DNA from 2 places in the Franconibacter pulveris genome. Region 1 is predicted to be linked to the other one. Evidence: predicted binding sites of a transcription regulator. Region 1 holds the regulator's gene; the other holds the start of a gene.
The links. Region 1 encodes Fur, which represses iron uptake genes when iron is present. Its sites were predicted from a motif close to ATAATAATGAGAACNACTATCAA; they were not measured.
Positions count from the first base shown of each region.

Region 2: a site for Fur is predicted at 4,924-4,946, ahead of ACU4F7_RS16035 (Nramp family divalent metal transporter). Genes of this name have one in related genera too.

Region 1 is NZ_CM165555.1:1,370,293-1,377,838, forward strand. Features, by position in the region: gene ACU4F7_RS06510 (beta-N-acetylhexosaminidase) at 1-1,668, shown strand, start outside; gene ACU4F7_RS06515 (helix-turn-helix domain-containing protein) at 1,721-2,332, opposite strand; gene fur (ferric iron uptake transcriptional regulator) at 2,668-3,114, opposite strand; gene fldA (flavodoxin FldA) at 3,414-3,944, opposite strand; gene ybfE (LexA regulated protein) at 4,100-4,381, opposite strand; gene ybfF (esterase) at 4,511-5,278, opposite strand; gene seqA (replication initiation negative regulator SeqA) at 5,463-6,005, shown strand; gene pgm (phosphoglucomutase (alpha-D-glucose-1,6-bisphosphate-dependent)) at 6,030-7,546, shown strand, end outside.
Region 2 is NZ_CM165555.1:3,397,854-3,405,399, forward strand. Features, by position in the region: gene ACU4F7_RS16015 (ion channel protein) at 1-279, shown strand, start outside; gene ACU4F7_RS16020 (alpha-keto acid decarboxylase family protein) at 276-1,937, opposite strand; gene mgrA (L-glyceraldehyde 3-phosphate reductase) at 2,122-3,114, shown strand; gene ACU4F7_RS16030 (DUF2502 domain-containing protein) at 3,245-3,592, shown strand; gene ACU4F7_RS16035 (Nramp family divalent metal transporter) at 3,646-4,884, opposite strand; gene ACU4F7_RS16040 (NupC/NupG family nucleoside CNT transporter) at 5,238-6,422, shown strand; gene ACU4F7_RS16045 (sensor domain-containing phosphodiesterase) at 6,469-7,546, opposite strand, start outside.

The DNA of each region.
Region 1 (7,546 bases):
GCGCCTCGCTTCAGCTGGCGCGCTATTCATCTGGACGTCGGACGCAATTTCCATTCAAAAGCGGCGGTGCTGCGTCTGCTGGATCAAATGGCCGCTTATAAACTCAACAAGTTTCATTTCCACCTGAGCGATGATGAAGGCTGGCGCCTGGAAATCCCCGGACTGCCGGAACTGACCGAAACAGGGGCGAAACGCTGCCATGACCTCAGTGAAAAACGCTGCCTTCTGCCGCAGTTGGGTTCGGGGCCTGAAAGCAATAACAACGGCAGCGGCTACTTCACGCGCGCTGATTATATTGAGATTGTGAAATACGCTGCTGCGCGGCATATCGAGGTTATCCCTGAAATTGATATGCCCGCGCATGCGAGGGCGGCCGTGGTATCGATGGAAGCGCGCTATGCCCGTTTAATGGAAGCGGGAAAAGCGCAGGAAGCAAACCACTACCGCCTGCTGGATCCCGCCGACACCTCAAACACGACAGGCGTTCAGTATTACGATCGAACCGGTTATCTGAATCCTTGTCTCGCTTCGTCACGCAACTTCGTCGACAAAGTCATCTCTGAGGTTCAGTTGATGCATAAAGAGGCGGGGCAACCTTTAACCGTCTGGCACGCCGGCGGCGACGAGGCGAAGAATATCTACCTGGGAACAGGGTATACCGACAAGTCCCATCCGGAAGAGGGGAAGGGGATTATCGATCTGAGTAAACAAAATAAGCCGTGGGAAAAATCACCTGCGTGTAAAAAGCTGCTTGAACGGGGCGAGGTGGCGGACGTTGAACACCTCTCCAGCTACTTTGGCATTGAGATCAGCAAGCTGGTAAATGCGCACGGCATCGGCGTCATGCAGGCCTGGCAGGATGGGTTGAAAGATGCGAAAGACGCCAGCGCGTTCAGTACCCGTCAGGTTAATGTTAACTTCTGGGACACGCTATTCTGGGGCGGCTTTGATACGGCAAACGACTGGGCGAATAAAGGTTTCAGGGTTATCGTCTCCAACCCTGACTACCTCTATCTGGATTTCCCCTATGAGGTAAATCCGGCGGAGAGCGGCTATTACTGGGGAACGCGGTTCAGCGACGAGCGTAAAATCTTCAGCTTTGCGCCAGACAACCTGCCGCAGAATGCGGAAACTTCCGTTGATCGCGATGGCAATACCTTCAGTGCGAAATCTGATAAGCCCTGGCCGGGCGCGCTGGGCCTTTCCGCTCAGCTCTGGAGCGAAGTCGTTCGTACCGATAAACAGATGGAGTACATGATCTATCCAAGGCTTATTGTTGTCGCTGAGCGCGCATGGCATCGCGCCGCCTGGGAGCAGGCTTATCAGGCGGGTCGCGAGTATAAGGGCCAGGAAACGCAGTGGGTGGATAAAAAAGCCCTCGCGTCAGACTGGGCCCGCTTTGCAAGCCTTATAGGCCACCGGGAGCTGGCGAAACTGGATAAAGCGGGCATCCAGTATCGTTTGCCGGTGCCGGGCGCCAGAGTGGAAAAAGGCATACTGGAAATAAACACCAGCCTGCCGGGGCTGGGTGCAGAATACTCCACGGATAACGGTAAAAGCTGGCTACGCTATGACAATAACGCGCGACCGCAGGTAGAGGGCGAAGTGCAGATTCGCGCGGTAAGCCCGGATGGTCAACGCTACAGCCGCGTCGATAGCGTTAAATAGCACCGTAATAAAAAGCCCGCCTGATGGCGGGCTTTTATCTTTCTGCAAAAGCTTACAGGCTTTCTGGCAGCGTACGCAGCCCGGTTAATTTTCCTTTACTTATTTCTACATAGTTATCATGCCGCAACTGCGACAACGTTTTCATCACCATGCTGCGAGAAAGGTTGGTTCGCTTAACGATATAATCGGCTACGTTAATTTTATTTCGCATAAATTCATCCATGGCGGCAAGCGTGACCAGATTGCCTTTAATCATGAGATAGCTATTATGCCCAAGCAATAATTCTTCACGATGGCAGAGTAAGTCGATAGACCAGGCCAGTACCTTATATAACTGTGGTTGACACTGATGGTTTTCTATTTCGCTCAGAAATTTATCAAAAGGAATGAGCTGGTAGTGGCACTCAGCATCGGCCTGAATTCTGAAATAGTTTTTATTATTAAGATTACGCGCAACGCCCAGAATAGACGGGGCGCTACATTTTTCAATCAGTAATCTATCGCTTTTACGCAATACGGAAAAAAGGCCACCACGAATAATGCAAACAAAGCCTTCACGCGTTGGAATAGACGTATTTTTCTCTGCGCGATACCAGTTACCGTAACCATTAAAGATATCGGACAGGCGATAAATTTCGGCAAGGGGTTTCTGAGGTATTACCATAACGGCGACCTATATATAAGTATATTATTGGAATAAATAACGAGGGGCTATTCTAATAGAGTTGATTTTTTTACTGCAATACAGGCCAGTGGCGTTGCAAGCCCGAATGGGGCGCTTAAGGGAGGTAACTGATTGAATGGTAAAATAATTTACTTTTTCTGAAAATAAAAAGTAAGAAAAAGATAAGATAAAATAAGTTCTTGACCAGTATATTAAAATAGCAAGCATCAAGAAAATGGACTATTAGCGTCGCGTCTGCCTGATAAAGGTGTAAAAAAAGCCGACATACTATGTCGGCTTATTAACAAAAAGTAAAAACGGAACGCTATTTTCGCTTACTTTGTGTCGTGCGCGTGCTCGTTTTCGCGGCAGTCGCCATCGGCACAGTGGCCATAGAGATAGAGGCTATGGTTGGTCAGACGAATGCCATGGCGGGAAGCGATTTCACGCTGACGCGCTTCGATAGAGTCGTCGCTAAACTCGATAACTTTGCCGCAGTCGAGGCAGATCAGGTGGTCATGATGATGCTGTTGAGTCAGTTCGAAAACGGATTTGCCGCCTTCAAAATTATGACGCGTTACGATACCCGCATCGTCAAACTGATTCAGCACACGGTAAACGGTCGCGAGACCAATCTCTTCGCCCATGTCAATGAGGCGCTTGTATAAGTCTTCCGCACTGACATGATGGTTTACTGGCTCCTGCAACACTTCAAGGATTTTCAGTCGAGGAAGCGTGACTTTCAGGCCAGCCTTCTTTAATGCGGTGTTATTGTCAGTCATGCGGAATCTGTCCTGTTGCTAAACGGTGTGCTCCGGAGAGCTTAAGATCGGATGCGCTGAAGATGAATGCGACTCATTATAGAACTGACAGGCCCAAATGAAAACCGCAAGCGTCCAGCAATAGTGCTTTTCAAAACGTGGCGAGCGCGGCGCTTGCCGTCTCGTTACCCGATAATCCTGAAGGGTATTGTACAGATATGCGGATAAAAGTTAAAAATTTGTAGCAATCATTTTTATCGCTTTTATCTATCAATGAAGTGAAAACGGCGATAAAAAATACATTTATCGCCGTTTCACGATTAGGCGTTAATGATTTCCTGCAGGTGCAGTTCTTCAGAAACTTGCTTAACCCATTTTTCGACGCGTTCAGCGGTCAGTTCGGGCTGACGATCTTCATCAATGGCAAGGCCAACAAAGTGATTGTCATCGGCAAGACCTTTAGAGGCTTCAAAGTGGTAACCTTCCGTCGGCCAGTGACCCACAATAGTGGCGCCGCGCGGTTCAATAATGTCGCGAATGGTGCCGAGCGCATCGCAGAAATATTCCGCGTAGTCTTCCTGATCGCCGCAGCCGAAGAGCGCGACCAGCTTGCCATTGAAGTCAATCTCTTCAAGGGTCGGGAAGAAATCATCCCAGTCGCACTGCGCTTCGCCGTAGTACCAGGTCGGGATGCCAAGCAGCAGGATATCGAAACCTTCCAGATCTTCTTTGCTGCTCTTGGCAATATCGTGCACTTCAGCAACGTCTTTCCCGAGCTGTTTCTGAATAACTTTTGCGATATTTTCGGTGTTGCCGGTGTCGCTGCCGAAAAAAATGCCTACGATTGCCATGAGAAAAATAACCTCTTGAATCCTAATGATATGGTAGTGGCAAAATGCCCACAGATAGGGCAATCATAGCAGAACAGAGAAGAGGGCGGAAACTGCTATCACGGTGGGGTGCACACTCTGACACATTTCCATACAAGAAAAAGGGTCTTAAGGGCTCAGCTATTCAGCGCCTTGAGTTGTGCCAGCAAAATTTCTTCGATCAATTCGCTGCGACTCATGTTGCGCGCCTGCGCCAGTTGCGTCAGGGCGTCAACCGCTTCCGCGTTAAGTTTTAACTCTACGCGTTTAAGCCCGCGAACTTTGTCGCGCTTGAGCTGGTTCCGTTTGTTGATGCGCAACTGTTCGTCACGCGACAGCGGATTGGTTTTCGGGCGACCCGGGCGACGCTCGTCCGCGAACAGATCTAATGTCGTACGGTCCGTTTGTTCTTTGGCCATGATTTGACTACTGACAGGGGAAACAGGCTGCCGGAGCGGATGCCCGGGTGTCATTCAGCGCGCCATCATACATCAGGGAACGAGGCGCGCCAACGCGTTAGCGGCATGTTAGCGCCAGTCGCCTTGTTTTTAATCAGTTTCCAGGAAGCGACGAATGGCGCGCAATACGGCTTCGGGCTTTTCGGCATGCACCCAGTGCCCGGCGCCGGCAATGACATGCGCTCGTGCCGCAGGGAACTGCTTAAGCAAGGCCTCGCGGTGCTTTTCCTGTACGTAAGGCGAAGCGCCGCCAGCGATAAACAGCGAAGGGCCATGCCACGCCGGCACCTCCTGCCAGCCAACAATGTGGGCATACTGCTCCCAAAGCGTCGGCACATTGAAACGCCATTCACCGTCAGCGAAAGATTTCAGCAGAAACTGAACGACGCCCTCTTCAGAGAGGTACTCGCGCATAATGGCGGCCGCCTGCTGGCGCGTCGCGGCGCCCGCGTCGCTTACCGCGCGGATGGCGGCGAAAATTTCATCGTGACGTCGTACCTGATAGTCGACAGGCGCGATATCAATCGCCACCAGTTTGACGATGCGCTCCGGTATCAGCGCGGTCACGGCCATTGCCGCTTTGCCGCCCATGGAGTGCCCGATAAGAACCGCGTTATCAAGCTGGTGGGCATCCAGGGTTTCCACAATATCCTGCGCCATAGCGGGATACGTCATCTCATCGCTACGCGGCGAAAGACCGTGGTTACGCATATCGACCTGCAGCACGTCGCGATCTTTCACCAGATCGCGAGCCAGCACGCCGAGGTTATCCAGACTGCCAAACAGGCCGTGAATCAAAACGACAGGCGAATTGTTATTCGGTTGTTGCGCAGATTGCATTCGGGTATTCAATTTCATGGCAAAGTTCTTTTTTTGCATCTGAAAGGTTAGGGTATCATGTTGACCATTCTGCCGTCCGGCTGCAAGGAGCCAGTTAATTCCGACTTTTGCCGCCCCTCCAGGTGTGACGCTATCCGCTGTTGGGTTTTACTTCTATAATCCCAACGACTTGTATTCAGAAAAGATATTGCACTGGATTAAGATGAAAACGATTGAAGTTGATGACGAGCTGTATCGCTACATTGCCAGCCACACTCAGCACATTGGCGAAAGCGCGTCCGACATTTTACGGCGCATGCTGAAAGTCGCCGCCGGCTCGCAAGCCGCTGCCGCTCAGGCGAAAGAGAGCGCGCCTGTCAACGCAGCCGTTGCCGAAAAGCCGGCGAACCCTGCCAAAGACCGCGTTCGCGCTATGCGAGAGCTGCTTTTATCGGACGAATACGCAGAACAGAAGCGAGCGGTCAATCGTTTCATGCTGGTGCTGTCTACACTCTATTCACTGGATGCAAAAGCGTTTGCCGAAGCCACCGAGTCGCTGCATGGCCGCACCCGCGTCTATTTCGCCGGTGACGAGCAAACGCTGCTGCAAAGCGGCAACCAGACCAAGCCCAAACATGTTCCGGGCACGCCATACTGGGTTATTACTAATACGAATACGGGCCGCAAATGCAGCATGATCGAACATATCATGCAGACCATGCAGTTCCCGGCGGAATTAATTGAAAAGGTTTGCGGCACCATCTAACACAAGCGTCAGAAGGATCAGGCCATGGCAATGCATAACCGTGCGGGTCAACCCGCGCAACAAAGTGATTTGATTAACGTCGCGCAGCTTACCGCGCAGTACTACGTATTGAAGCCGGAAGTCGGCAACGCTGAGCACGCGGTGAAGTTCGGGACCTCCGGTCATCGCGGCAGCGCGGGACGTCACAGCTTTAACGAGCAGCACATTCTGGCTATCGCCCAGGCCATCGCCGAAGAGCGCGCCAAAAACGGTATTACCGGCCCTTGCTATGTGGGTAAAGACACCCATGCGCTCTCTGAGCCCGCCTTTATCTCTGTGCTGGAAGTTTTGTCCGCGAACGGCGTCGATATCATCGTGCAGGAAAATAATGGTTACACGCCAACGCCTGCGGTTTCTAACGCTATCCTGGTCCACAACAAAAATGGCGGCGCTCAGGCGGACGGCATTGTCATTACTCCTTCTCACAACCCGCCGGAAGATGGCGGTATCAAATACAATCCGCCGAACGGCGGCCCGGCGGATACTAACGTAACCAAAGTCGTGGAAGATCGTGCAAACGCGCTGCTGGCGAACGGCCTGAAAGAGGTTAAACGCCTGCCGCTTGACCAGGCCTGGGCCAGCGGCCGCATTCAGGAAAAAGACCTGGTGCAGCCGTTTGTCGAAGGGTTGGCGGATATCGTCGATATGGCGGCTATCCAGAAAGCGGGCCTGAAGCTCGGCGTTGACCCGCTTGGCGGCTCCGGTATCGAATACTGGAAGCGTATTGCGGAGCACTACAAGCTGGATCTGACCATTGTTAACGATCAGGTCGATCAGACTTTCCGCTTTATGCACCTTGATAAAGATGGCGTTATCCGTATGGACTGCTCCTCTGAGTCTGCGATGGCGGGCCTGCTGGCGCTGCGTGATAAGTTCGATCTGGCCTTTGCCAACGACCCGGATTACGACCGTCACGGCATTGTCACCCCGGCGGGGCTGATGAACCCGAACCACTATCTGGCGGTCGCCATTAACTATCTGTTCCAGCATCGTCCGCAGTGGGGCAACGAGGTGGCTGTCGGTAAAACGCTGGTCTCATCCGCGATGATTGACCGCGTGGTGAACGATCTCGGCCGTAAGCTGGTGGAAGTGCCGGTAGGCTTTAAATGGTTCGTTGATGGCCTTTACGACGGCAGCTTTGGCTTCGGCGGCGAAGAGAGCGCGGGCGCCTCCTTCCTGCGTTTTGACGGCACGCCGTGGTCCACCGATAAAGACGGCATCATCATGTGCCTGCTGGCGGCGGAAATCACCGCCGTCACCGGCAAAAACCCGCAGCAGCATTACGATGAGCTGGCTGAACGCTTCGGCGCGCCGAGCTATAACCGTCTGCAGGCTTCCGCCACGTCCGCGCAAAAAGCGGCGCTTTCTAAGCTGTCGCCGGAAATGGTCAGCGCAAGCCAGCTGGCGGGCGACCCTATCACCGCGCGCCTGACCGCCGCGCCGGGCAACGGCGCTTCCATTGGCGGGCTGAAAGTCATGACTGACAACGGCTGGTTTGCCGC
Region 2 (7,546 bases), 2.0 Mb from region 1:
TTTCGCGGCGGTCGAATCTTTCCGGCGGTATTTGTCGCCGTGTCGCTTGGGTTCATGCTGCATGAACATGTAGAAGCGGTGCCTGCCGCCATTACGCTTTCCTGCGCGGTACTGGGAATGGTGCTGGTGGTCACGCGCGACGGCTGGCTTAGCCTCTTTATGGCGGCGGCGATAGTGCCGGATCTTAATCTTTTGCCGCTGCTTTGCATCGTTATGCTGCCCGCCTGGCTGCTGCTGGCGGGCAAACCGTTGATGATGGCTTCGCGCGACGATAGCTAGCCGCCGGCGTTGCGCGCCTCAAGCGCCGCGCTGACGGCGCCGAGCAGCGCAGGCAGGCTCTCTTTCGGCAGCACCGCTTCTACCAGGCTCAACTGCGCGGGCTGGCTTAAGCGCTCAAGCACTTCCCGCAACTGCACCGGCTCGCAGACGCGCCAGCTTTGCGCCTGATGACTGATGTCCAGGGCGTGCGGCAGCGCCGTCCAGTCCCAGCGGGTAATATCGTTGTAGCGCTGCTCCGCGCCGTGAATAGCGCGCTCAACCGTATAGCCGTCATTGTTAAGGATAATCACGACAGGCTTTTGCCCTTCCCTCAGCATTGAACCCAGTTCCTGAATGGAAAGCTGCGCCGCGCCATCGCCGGTAATCAGTACTACGCGCCGGTTCGGCGAGGCGGTTTGCGCGCCAAAGGCGGCGGGCAGCGCGTAACCGATAGAGCCCCAAAGCGGCTGCACAAGAAAAGTCACGCCTGCGGGCAACTGCAGCGCCGCCGCGCCGAAAGCGGCGGTTCCCTGGTCCACGACCACGATGTCGCCGGGGCGGAGGAATCTCTGTATTTCGCACCAGAAAGCAGCCTGGTCCAGCCCTTTCCCCTCCCCCCGCTCGGGACGGGGCGGTTTGATATCGGGCTGCGGCCAGCGCTGCACATGACGCTTAGAGGTCTGATGCAGGATCTCCACCGCCTGCGCCATCGGTAATGGGCTGAACCATTGGTCGCCGATGCGCGTGGCCTGCGGCTGGATGTCGATAGTCTGGCTGTAAGAGAGCTTTTGGGTAAAGCCGGCGGTAATCGTGTCGGAAAACTGTACGCCCACGCAGATGACCAAATCCGCCTCTTCAATGGCTTCGCGCACGTGCTTAACGCTCGCCGCTCCGCTGTAGGTGCCTGCGAACCCAGGCTGGCTTTCATCCAGCAATCCTTTGCCCATCAGCAGCGAAGCGTGCGGCATCGGCGTATCGTCCAGCCATTGCTGTAACGCTTTTTGTTGCCCAAAGCGCTGCGCCAGAAAATCAGCGAGTAGCGCAGGCCGCCGACTTTGCGCCAGCCGCTGGTTCACCGCTTCGCTAAAAGCCGCCAGACCATTTTCATCGGAAGGAATAACGGCCTCAGTGAGAACGTTTACAGAGGGGGTGGCAGGCATTTTTGCCACATCGGCAGGCAGCAATACATAAACAGGCCGCCGGGTCGTCAGCATTTCGCGGATAACCCGATCGATTTCAGCGCAGGCATTTTCCGGCTTTAACAACGCTTGCGCTGCCGATACTTCGCGTGCGATACGCAGAAAGTGAGAATAGTCGCCATCGCCCAGCGTATGGTGCAAGCATTCTCCTTTGCGCTGCGCACCAAGGCAGGGCGCGCCAACCACATGTAAAACCGGGACATATTCGGCATAGCTTCCGGCAATGCCGTTAAGCGCGCTGAGTTCGCCGACGCCAAAGGTTGTCAGCAATGCCCCTGCGCCCTGGCAGCGGGCGTAACCATCCGCTGCATAAGCGGCGTTGAGTTCGTTAGCGCATCCTACCCACCTGACCTGCGGGTGGCTAATCACATTGTCCAGAAACTGTAAGTTGTAGTCTCCCGGCACGCCGAACAAATGAGAAATGCCGAGGCTTGCCAGCCTGTCGAGAAGATAATCCGCAACGCTGTAATGAGAAGACATAACAGCCATCCTTTTAATAAGGGCCTGATTTGAGTATCGAAGAAGTGTGATCGCTGTCCAGAATGCGGCAGCAATTCAGACTGGAAAGCAGGATTTACGGCGCGCTGCGGTGTAGGCTGAGGATCAACCGTTTTTAGTGTAAACGCATACACTTACTGCAGACCTTCATACAGAGGCTTTCTTCATGGTTTATCAGGCAGATCCGGCTCGTTACCAGACGATGGAATATCGCCGCTGCGGCCGCAGCGGGCTGAAGCTTCCGGCTATTTCTCTTGGCCTTTGGCATAACTTTGGCGATGCCACGCTGCTGGAAACCAGCCGCCAACTGTTGCGCCGCGCTTTCGATTTGGGCATTACGCATTTTGACCTCGCCAATAACTACGGGCCGCCGCCAGGTTCAGCGGAGAGCAACTTTGGCCGCATTTTACGGGAAGATTTTTTGCCTTATCGCGATGAATTGATCATCTCTTCAAAGGCGGGATACACCATGTGGGACGGTCCCTACGGCGACTGGGGATCGCGCAAATACCTGCTTTCCAGCCTCGACCAGAGCCTGAAACGTATGGGGCTTGAGTACGTAGATATTTTTTATCATCACCGGCCAGACCCGGAAACGCCGCTGGAAGAGACGATGCGCGCACTGGATCATGCGGTACGCCTGGGTAAAGCGCTTTATGTCGGTCTGTCCAACTACCCGGCGCCGCTTGCCCGCAAGGCAATAGATATACTGAACGATCTCGGTACCCCCTGCCTTATTCACCAACCCAAATATTCTCTGTTTGAGCGGTGGGTAGAGGAGGAATTACTGGATGTGCTGGCCGAAAAAGGGGTAGGCAGCATTGCTTTTTCACCGCTCGCGGGCGGGCAGCTTACGGACCGTTATCTGCACGGCATCCCCCCAGACTCCCGCGCGGCAAGCGGCAGCCGCTTCCTCAATCCGGATCAGATTACTGAAGAGAAGCTTGAGAAGGTGCGTCAACTTAACGCGATGGCGGAACGCCGCGGCCAGAAGCTTTCGCAAATGTCGCTCGCATGGGTACTGCGTGATGAAAAAGTAACCTCGGTATTAATTGGCGCGAGCAAGACCAGCCAGCTTGAGGATGCTGTCGGCATGCTGGAGAATCGGCAGTTTACGCAGGAAGAACGGCAGGAAATCGAAGCCATACTCAACGGTTAGCTTGCCTGAAACATTTTGCAAAAAGTGCTATGCCGCAGGAATTAGGAGTTAAAGCGATAAAGGAGTTCTTTACCTGACCGTAATATTCTCGTAACAGGCCCTTATGGCCCCGATCGTGAAGGAGAAAAGTATGTTCAGGTCCCTGATTCTTGCGGCAGTATTACTCGCTGGTACGCCGCTTATCGCCAGTGCTGGCGAAATCACCCTGTTGCCATCGATAAAATTACAAATTGGCGATCGTGACAATTACGGTAACTACTGGGACGGCGGCCGCTGGCGCGACCGTGATTACTGGCATCGTCACTATGAACGACGCGATGGCCGCTGGTGGCGCCATGATAATGGCTGGCACCACGGCTGGGATAAAAAACGCGGCTGGGATAACCGCCGGGCCTATGAGCGCGGCTACCGCGCTGGCTGGGAAGACCGCAGCGACCGCCATGGCTGGGGGCGAAAAGGCCACCATCACCATCACTAACCGAACAAAAAAAGCAGGCGCAAAGCCTGCTTTTTTCTTATCTGCCGATGCGCTTACAGCCCCAGCGCCGTCCCTACCAGAAGCCAGAGATTCAGCGCCACCACCACGGTGACAATCGCCCAACCGGTGCGTTTGACCAGCGTGGTATTGACAAGCTCACCCATTAACTTCGGGTTGCTGGTGAAGATAAGCAGCGGGATGAGCGCCAGCGCGATGCCAAAACTCAGCAATACCTGACTCATGACCAGAATACGAGTCGGGTCGAGCCCCATCAGGATAACGATAAAGGAAGGCGCCATGGTAATAGAACGGCGTACCCACAGCGGAATGTGAAAACGCACAAAACCCTGCATCACCACCTGCCCGGCCAGCGTGCCGACTACTGTCGAGGAAAGCCCTGCGGCGACCAGGCTCAGGCCAAAAATGGTGGCTGCCGCGTGGCTCAACAACGGTTCAAGCGTCAGGTAAGCCTGATCGAGATCCGCCACGCCGCTGTGGCCGTTGAAGTGAAAAGCCGCCGCCGCGGTCGCCATCATTGCGAGGTTAACAAAACCGGCGATGGTCATCGCTATGGCGACGTCCCATTTGGTGGCGGAGTAACGTTCTTTGCGGGAACCATCATGCAGGTTCTGCGTTAATGAAGAATGCAGATAAATAACGTGCGGCATGATAGTCGCCCCTAACACCCCGGCGGCAAGAAAGACGGCTTCAGAAGTGGGCAGGCTCGGGATAATCATCCCTTTCGCCAACGCGGCGACTTTGGGTTGAGAAAAAATGAGCTCGACAATATAAGCCGCTGCGACAAAGAGCAGCAGGCCGCCGATCACTTTTTCCAGCGGCTTTTGTCCGCGCCGCTGCAACATTAGAATCAGGAAGGTAGCGATACCCGTTAATATCGCGCCCTGCAACAGCGAAACGCCAAGGATAAGCTTAAAGCCAATGGCGGCGCCGATGAATTCAGCGAGATCCGTCGCCATAGCGATGATCTCGGCTTGCACCCAGTAAAACCAGACTACCGGGCGTGGATAATGGTCGCGGATTTGTTCTGCGAGGTTTTTACCGGTGGCGATACCGAGTTTGGCGGAAAGCACCTGAATAACCATGGCCATCAGGTTCGCCCAGACCACGACCCACAGCAGCTTATAGCCAAAGCTGGCGCCCGCCTGGATATTGGTAGCGAAGTTGCCTGGATCGATGTAGCCGATGGCCGCAATGAATGCCGGCCCCATTAGCGCCAGCCTTAACTTGCGCGCTGTACGCCCACTGCCACTCTCAACGCGACTGTTGTTCATGCTTTGCCTCTAAATATAGCCTTTGCTATGTTTCATGCTAACAAAATGAGAATGATTATCAAGATCATTAAGGAAAGATAATCGTGATTTCTCTGATAGCTGAAAACGATGCAAGGTGGGGTTTATGGCGTCCGGTCACAGCCGACGGCTCTGGCGACCCGGTTGTTATGCAAGTGTAGCAGTATGATGTAACTTTTCACTTCCTTACTTAACATATCAGAATTGTATGATGGATCACTTTTTTTGCGTTCCGTCACAGGACCTTACTATAGTGTGCGTTTACTCTCGTTTTCTAAATGTTTGTTGCATAGAATGTGCACGGAAATTAAACCTGCCTCATATTCGGAGCAAACATGTCCCGCGTTCTGCACTTTATTCTGGCGCTTGCTGTTGTTGCGCTGCTTGCCTTGCTGGTTAGCCATGACCGCAAGAAAATTCGTCTGCCTTATATTGGTCTGTTATTAGTCATTGAAGTTCTTCTGGCCTGGTTCTTCCTGAACTCAAATATCGGCCTGGGCTTCGTAAAAGGCTTTGCCGACATGTTTGAAAAACTGCTTGGCTTCGCTAACGAAGGGACTAACTTCGTCTTTGGCAAAATGAACGATGAAGGCCTGGCGTTCTTCTTCCTGAAAGTGCTCTGCCCTATCGTCTTCATTTCTGCGTTGATCGGTATCCTGCAACATATTCGCGTGCTGCCGATTATTATTCGCGCCGTCGGTACCGTGCTTTCTAAAGTTAACGGTATGGGCAAGCTCGAATCCTTCAACGCGGTAAGCTCGCTGATTCTGGGACAATCAGAAAACTTTATCGCCTATAAGGATATCCTGGGCAAAATGTCGCGCAACCGCATGTACACGATGGCCGCAACGGCGATGTCCACCGTCTCCATGTCGATTGTCGGCGCCTACATGACCATGCTGAAACCACAATATGTGGTGGCGGCGCTGATTCTGAACATGTTCAGCACCTTTATCGTCCTCTCAATCATCAACCCGTACCGTGTTGAGAATGAAGAAGATCTGCAGATGTCCGATCTGCACGCAGGTCAGAGCTTCTTCGAAATGCTGGGCGAGTACATTCTGGCAGGTTTTAAAGTGGCGATTATCGTCGCTGCAATGCTGATTGGCTTTATCGCGCTGATTTCCGGTCTTAACGCTCTGTTCGCGGCGGTGCTTGGCATCTCTTTCCAGGGCATTCTGGGCTACATCTTCTACCCGGTAGCCTGGGTGATGGGCGTTCCGGCAAGCGAAGCGCTGCAGGTGGGCAGTATTATGGCGACCAAACTGGTTTCTAACGAATTCGTCGCTATGATGGATCTGCAGAAACTGGCAGGTCAAATTTCACCACGCGCCGAAGGCATCCTCTCCGTGTTCCTGGTCTCTTTTGCTAACTTCTCTTCCATCGGCATCATCGCCGGTGCGATTAAAGGCCTGAACGAAGAACAGGGTAACGTGGTTTCCCGCTTTGGCCTGAAGCTGGTATATGGCTCAACGCTTGTCAGCGTGCTTTCCGCTTCTATCGCCGCGCTGGTGCTGTAATAGATAAAAAATAAAAAACCGGAGCTCAGGCTCCGGTTTTTTTATATCAGAACTGCAGTGGTTCGGGTTTGCCGAGCAGATAACCTTGCAGATAATTCACCCCAAGACGAAGCAGCATTTCGCGCTGCGCCTGCGTTTCAACATATTCCGCCACCACCGTCAGCGATTTGACCTTCGCCAGTTCGCAGATGGATTTAACGATCATTTCATCAACCGGATCGTTGATAATGTCTTTAATGAAGCAGCCGTCAATTTTGATGATATCCGCCTCAATATGCTTCAGACGCTCATAGTTAGCGTAACCTGTACCAAAGTCATCAATGGCGATACGCAACCCGCTCTGGCGCAACAGAGCGACGTTTTTCAGGCTGGTTTCCGAATCTGAAAAGGCCTGCGCTTCGGTCACTTCGATAATCACTGCGCTGAACGAAACCTGATATTGGTTGAAGAGCGACACGATTTGTCTCGCAATTCCCTTTTGCATCAATGTCATCGGCATTAAATTCAGGGAAAAGCGCGCCTCGTTGTTGGCTTGCGGGCGCACGCTCAGGTAACGAAGCAGCTTTTGCAGCACCAGCATGTCAAAGCAGGCGCTAAGGTTAAACTGAGCGATGATGGGCATAAATTTATCTGGCGCAATAACCTGTCCGTCGCAGTAAAGACGGGAAAGGATTTCATGATATCCCCGACCGTTCCCGTCAACGATCGGCTGGGCATAGAGCATTATCTGGTCTTCATCCAGAGCGCGCTTCACGCTTTGCAGCATAAGCACTTGTCCAGTGATTTGGCCCGAAACGTTAGCTTCACGCTCGTTCAGCGCCAGCACCGGCTCGCTCATTTGCGTTTGCTCAGCCAGATAGCTGAGTTGGCCAATAAGCCGGTAAAGCAGCTCTTTATTGTTCTCTACGCTCGCCCAGGCGGCGCCGTACTCCAGTTCAAGCGCCGTGTTATGCCAGTGGATACGCTTACTGTTAAGCATGTCGACAATATGTCGCAGCCGGGATGCAGGCTCCGGCCCGGCGAGAAAGATTAACAAATCGCAGCCCGGCAAATGGAACACGCTATCGTTAACGCCAAGCCAGGGTTGCAGAGCCTGAACGACGGTCTTTTTACAGTGAATGCGC